DNA from 2 places in the Variovorax sp. 38R genome. Region 2 is predicted to be linked to the other one. Evidence: riboswitches for the same ligand, from Rfam matches in the RefSeq annotation. Region 2 holds a riboswitch; the other holds the start of a gene.
The links. Region 2 has a riboswitch for cobalamin ahead of IG196_RS13395 (TonB-dependent receptor domain-containing protein). Riboswitches for the same ligand answer to the same signal wherever they lie in the genome.

Region 1: it holds a riboswitch for cobalamin, as region 2 does, so the genes downstream of both, IG196_RS18515 (TonB-dependent receptor) here and IG196_RS13395 (TonB-dependent receptor domain-containing protein) in region 2, are expected to answer to the same signal.

What each region holds. Positions count from the first base shown of each region.
Region 1 covers NZ_CP062121.1:4,018,711-4,021,912, forward strand. The annotation lists gene IG196_RS18515 (TonB-dependent receptor) at 1-1,957, opposite strand, end outside; cobalamin riboswitch at 2,087-2,368, opposite strand; gene IG196_RS18520 (hypothetical protein) at 2,449-2,670, opposite strand; gene IG196_RS18525 (hypothetical protein) at 2,822-3,202, shown strand, end outside.
Region 2 covers NZ_CP062121.1:2,938,559-2,941,760, forward strand. The annotation lists gene IG196_RS13380 (sulfite exporter TauE/SafE family protein) at 1-515, opposite strand, end outside; gene IG196_RS13385 (cell division protein ZapA) at 805-1,152, opposite strand; gene IG196_RS13390 (DUF904 domain-containing protein) at 1,149-1,376, opposite strand; cobalamin riboswitch at 1,507-1,748, shown strand; gene IG196_RS13395 (TonB-dependent receptor domain-containing protein) at 1,820-3,202, shown strand, end outside.

The DNA.
Region 1 (3,202 bases), 1.1 Mb from region 2:
GCACGCCGAACCTGGCCTCCCACTGCGGCAGGAAGTGCCAGTGCAGCCACAGGTTGGCCGCCACCTCGGGCACGCCGGCCGGCGTGTTGCCCGCGCGCGAGACCAGCGACTTGCCGACCGCCTCGTTGAAGTCGTCATAGCGCGCACGCAGCCGCGCGGCGTTGGCTTCGAGGCGCAGCGTGGAGGTCAGTGCCAGGTCGAGCGTGGCTTCGATGCCTTCGGACGACTGCTTGCCGATCTGCTGCACGACGGTCGGGTCGTTCGCGTCGCGCGACAGCAGCTTGGTCTTCTCGATGCGGTAGGCGGCCACACTCCAGGCGCCGCGGCCTTCGGCCAGCTGGCGCTTGTAGCCCACCTCGACCTGCTTGCCGACGCTGAGCTCGAACGGCACCTGCGTGGCCGACGTGCTGATGAGCCCGGTGAGCGGATCGGCCGCGCGCGCCACCTGCGCATAGAACGACTGCGCGCCGTCGGGCGCGTAGACCACGCCGAGGCGGCCGGTGGCGTATTCAAACGTCTTGTCCAGGCGCGGCGCGCGGTTCTGCGGATCGGTGCGCACGATCTTCGCGTGGTCCCAGCGCAGGCTGCCGACCACCGACCACTGCTCGTTGAAGGCCAGCTTGTCTTCGGCGAAGAAGGCGTAGGTGCGGGTCTTGGTCTTGTAGCGCGGCAGGTAGGCCGTGGGCGAGACGTAATAGCCGGGGTTGAACACAAAGGCGTCGACCACCGAGCGCCCGCCGTAGGGCGTGTCGCTCGAATTCAGGAAGTCGATGCGGTTCACATCGAAGCCCACCAGCACCTGGTTCTTCAGGCCGAACAGCGCGTGCTTGAAGGTGGCGTCGGTGCGGTTGCCGATCTGCTCCTGGTCGTGCCCGATCTCCAGGTAGTCGCCGCGCGTCACGCGGTGCGTGGTGGCGCTGTAGGTGTAGGTTTCGCTGTCGCGCCAGTGGCGCTTGCTGTCCAGGCGGTAGAGCTGGTTGCGCACGGTGACGGCGTCGTTGGGCGTCCATTGCGCATCGAGGCGGGTCCAGCGGTCGCGGTACTTGACCTCGGCGTCGTCGAGGTTGTAGTTCTGTTCGCGGTTCAGGCTGCTCACGCGGCCGTTGATGAGCGGCACGCCGAAATAGCGCTGTGGCGTCCGGCGGCCCTCGTCGTGCGAGAGCGTGAACTGCAGCTGCGGCGACACGTCGAGCCGCACCGCGCCGCCCACGGCCAGGCTCTCGGCCTCCCCGCGCAGCATGAAGCCGTCGGTCCTGCGATGGCTGATGTCGAAGCGGTACGACAGCATGTCGTTGATCGCCCCGCCGCTGCCGAAGGCGACCTGGCGCGTGGCGTCGGAGCCCACGGTCACGAGCGCTTCGTTGCGAATCGGGCCGCGCGTGGGCTTCTTGGGCACCACGTTGATCGCGCCGCCGATGGCGCCTTCGCCGAACATCACCGAGGCGGCGCCGCGCAGCACCTCGATGCGGTCGGTCGACCAGGTGTCGAACGGAAAGGTGACGGTGCCCGCGCCCACGTACAGGCGTGTGCCGTCGTACAGCTGCATCACCGAGCCGTGGCCGTTGAAGCCGCGTGCCGACAGCGCCGAGCCGCCGTTGCCCGGCGCGGGCGAGCCCGTGATGCCGGTGGCACGGCTCGCGGCCTCGACCACCGACACGTCGCCGCGTGCGCGGATGGTGTCGCCGGTGAGCACCTCGATGCTGGCCGGCGTTTCGAGCGGCGTGAGGCCCAGACGGCTGCCGGTCTGCGTGGGCTCGTCCAGGGCCAGCGGCGTGTGGCGGTTGGCTTCGATCTGCACGGGCGCCAGGCTGGGGCGGCCCGCCGTGTCGCCCGACTGGGCAAGGGCTGGCCCGCATGCGAGGCCGAGCCCCAATGAAATGCCTGAAAGACCCGAAAGGCGTGCCCGTTGCAGGGGCAGGCCCGGGCGATCGCGCAAGGGCAGCGATGCCTGATTCATCCGATTTCTCCTCCGGCCCGCGTCCCCGCAGGCTCCTGACCGATCGAGGACGAAGAGGGAGAAGAGGCTGAGGGCGGTGCCGTTTCGCGCGAGGGGAAAGGGCAGGCCCGGACACGCACTCCCGCAGCGTCCGAAGGCGGTTGCGAAGGCCGGTATCCGGGCTCGCGGAGTGCGTCGAAAGGTGCATGCACCTCGACGCCGAACCCCTCGCCTTCCCACGCCGAAGCGCAGTGGCTGCCCATGCAAGAAAGCGCATGAGCCTGAGGGTGTCGATATCCGCTGACCGTTGCGGGGGCAGCGCAGGAATGGAAGCGTCGATCAAAAAGACGACGCCTCGCACCTGCTTCCCGTTTAACCCCGCCGCCAATCCTGTGACTGGTCGTGCAGGGCACCTTCGAACCGTGGGGTGTTGGACGACACCGGTGTGAACCAATGTTTCCAACCGCCGGGATTATAGGGAGCGCCCTGCGGCGGCGCCCTTCCGGGCCCCGTCAGACGGGCTTGCCGTCGGGCCCGAACAGCCGCCGCAGCACCGCGACGCCAGCCACCAGCGCGTTCGAATAGGTGGCGTAGGGCTCGTGGGCGGCTTCGAGTGGCACGTACACATGGGTGGAGTCGCCGGGCGAGCCGTCGACGGCCTCCATCAGCACCCAATAGAACTCCCCTTCTTCCAGTTCGTGGACGGTGAGTGCGATGTCTCTCGGCGAAGGCATGACGGTCAGGAATGAAACAGAGGGAATGAACCTGCCTTTGAACGGGCAGGAGGCCGGCGCGGTTGTCAGTACTAGGGCTTCTCCTACAGTGCATGTACGCCGCGCGGCCTAATGTTAGGGGTGGGGAGCTGCATCAGAACAAGGAGTCAGCATGAAACATTTCACGCTTGAACCCAACATGCGCGCCAGTTTCGGCGGCGCGTTCTATCCGACCGGTTACTCGCTGGTGATGTTTCCGAGCGTCGAAGACGCCAGCCGCATCGGCCACGGGCTGATCGAGAAAGGCATCGTGAGCGGCGACGAGGTCTACCTGCTGCCGCCCGAAACCGTCCTGGCGGAAATCGCGCCGACCGTGCATGCCTCGCACAGTCCCCTGCCCTCCGCCGGCACCGACGGCGCCACGGTGCGCGCTTTCATCGAGCTGGCCCAGGAAGGCCACACGGGCCTGTTGATCCGCACCAAGGACGGCGCCACCGCCGAGCGCGTGATGGAACTGGTGCGTACCGTGCCCTACTCGATCGCCGAGCGCTAT
Region 2 (3,202 bases):
ACGCTGATGAAGCCACCGCCCGCGCCCACCAGGCCCGAGATGAAGCCGATGGTGCCGCCCGCCGCCAACTGGCCGCCGGTGCCGGGCATCTGCCGCGTGGGCTTGGGCTTCTTGTCGAGAAACATCTGCGTGGCCGAGAAGCCCACGAACAGCGCGAAGAAGATGGCGAGCGCCGTGCCCTTGAGCAGCGCGAACACGCCCAGGCTGCCCGCGAGGCTGCCGATGACGATGCCGGGTGCCAGGCGCTGCACGATGTCCCAGCGCACCGCGCCGCGCTTGTGGTGCGCGCGCACGCTGGACACCGACGTGAAGATGATCGTCGCCATCGAGGTCGCGATCGCCATCTTCACCGCGAGGTCGGCCGGCACGCCGCGCTGGCCCATGATGATCGTGATGAACGGCACCATCAGCATGCCGCCGCCGATGCCCAAGAGGCCCGCGAGGAAACCGGTGCCCAGGCCGAGCGCGGCGAGTTCGGCGATCAGGAGCGGGTCGAGCAGTGCGGTGAAGTTCACGGGGCGTTGAGAAAAAGAGCGGCTGAAAAAGCAACGGCCCCGTGCGATGAAGCAGGGGGCCGTGGCGGAAAAAGGTGTCTGCAGATGGTGTGCCGGACCCGCATCCTGAACCAGGGTTCAGGTGGGCGAGGGCAGCAAGACTTCGGGTTCATCTGACGCGAGATGATCACGCCCGTCTAGCGATGTACCAAGCCCGGCTCCGGAGAGCATTGGAACAAGGAAATATTAAGCCCGACACGTCTGCAGACGAAGTGGATTTTACGCCCCGTCTGTGTCGTGCCGCGTGCCTTCAGAGCAAATGTCCATCGCCCGCCAGGGCTTGATCGAGTCTTTGAATGAGCTGGGCGGCCTGCGGATCGGTGTCACCGGAGGTTTCGCCGGTGCTGGCGGCGGCTGCAACTGCGACGGCAGGAGCCGGTGCGGCGGCCACAGCGGCTTGCTGTGCCGCGAGATCGAAAGCCAGGTTCAGCGAGGCGAGCACCGCGATGCGATCGCGGGCCTTCACCTTGCCTGCGTCGCGGATCTTGCACATGGCCGCGTCCACGCGGTCGACGGCCTCGCGCAGTTGCGCCTCGCCGCCGTCGGGGCAGCCGAGCAGGTAGCTCTGGCCCATGATCTGTACTTCAATCTGCTTCATGCGTGATGGGAATCTTCGGAAGGGGGTTCGGCCGGCAGCCGTTCGAGCAGGGCATCGAGGCGGGTGCGGGCCGCGGCGAGCCGCGACTTCAGGCCGTCGCGTTCACGCGTGAGCGCATCGACCTGTTCCTGCAGCAGCACATTGGTGCGCTGCACCTCTTCGTGACGCACGAGCAGGCGTTCCACACGCTCGGCGATCTGGTCGATGGGGCTGGAGGCGGGCATGGTTGGCGATTGTAGTTTCCCGGGAATTCGGAAGGTCCGGCGCACCTCGCGGGCGCGCGCCGGACGTGGCCGAGATTCTGGGGCCTGTGCCGCCTGCGATCAAACCTCGTGTGGCGTGGCCGCCCCGTGGGCCTAAAATCTGCCCGTTGGTGCTCGCGGCGTGGTTCGCACGGCGCAGTTCAACGGGAAGCAGGAGTGGACGCCCCCCAGGGCCGAAGCCGCCTGCGCTGCCCCCGCAACGGTCAAGCAGACGACGCCGCAAGGCGTCACCCCTTTCCATCCAGCCACTGGGCGCTCTGAAACAGGCGCCTGGGAAGGCGGCAAAGGGTCGATCTGCCAGCCCGGATACCGGCCAACAAGGCGGCTGCCGCATCGGCAGCCATGACGCCCATGGCGCCGGCGGGGAAGCCGGCCAGGGCATAGACGTTCGTTCGGTTCACCCCATGATTTCCTGTGTTTCCCTCTCCAGCGGCCGCGCCAGCGTGCGCCGCAACCGTCCCGCGTGCCTGCCGCTGACGCTTGCCCTGGCTTCGGCCTTCGGCGGCCTGGCCCTGATGCCGCTGGCCGCGCAAGCGCAAGCCGTGGCTGCCGCCGCGACGCTCGACGAGACCGTCGTCACCGCCAACCGCACGCCGCAGGCGCTGTCGGACCTGGTGGGCGATGTCTCCATCGTCGACCGCAAGACCATCGAGCGCAGCGGCGCGACCGGCGTGGCCGACGTGCTGGCGCGCCTGCCCGGCATGGAGATTTCGCGCAGCGGCGGCGTGGGCAACGCCACCAGCGTGTTCATCCGCGGCGCCGAATCGCGCTTCACCGCCGTCTACCTCGACGGCGTGCGCATCGATTCGCAATCGACCGGCGGCGCCGGCTGGGAAGGCATTCCGCTGTCGCAGATCGACCGCATCGAAGTGCTGCGCGGCCCGGCCGCCGCGGTCTACGGCTCGGACGCCGTGGGCGGTGTGATCCAGCTCTTCACCAAGCGCGGCGAGGAAGGCGTGTCGCCCTACGCCGGCATCGGCTTCGGCAGCCACGGCCTGCGCAAGATCGAAGGCGGCGTGAGCGGCAAGTCGGGCCTGCTCGACTATTCGTTCGGCGTCGCGCATGAAGAAAGCAAGGGCTTCAACATCCAGCCCCTCGCCAAGCGCACGCCCTCGAAAGACGGCTTCACCAACCCCGACCGCGACGGCTACCGCAGCACCTCGGGCAACCTGAAGCTGGGTTTCCAGATCACGCCCGACCAGCGCCTCGACGCCACCTTGCTCACCAGCAACACCGAAGCGGCCTACGACCCGTCGGTGAGCTTTCGCACCAAGCTGCCGATCACCTTCCGCGACGACGTGTCGACGAACGAGCTGCGCACCGCCGGCCTGACCTGGTCGGCCAAGTGGAACGACATCTACAGCACCCGCCTGCAGGTGACCGATTCGCAGACCGTCTACAAGACCCAGCCTTCGTTCTACCGCACCGAAACCCGCCTGCGCGGCTACCTGTTCCAGAACGAATTCCGCTTCGGCGCGCACCTGGTGACCGCCACGCTCGAGCGCCGCGAGGACGCGCTCGAAAACGCGCCGACCACCTCGGCCAAGCTGTTCTCGCGCGACCGCTCGCAGAACGCCGCCGCACTGGGCTACGGCTACGTGAAGGGCCCGCATTCGCTGCAGCTGCACGTGCGCCATGACGACGACAGCGAGTTCGGCGGCAAGACCACCGGCAGCGCCGCCTACGGCTACGCCATCACGCCGAGCCTGCGCGCCACCGTGTCGGCCGGCACCGCGTTCCGCGCGCCCACGCTGTACCAGCGCTTCAGCGAGTACGGCCTGGCGAGC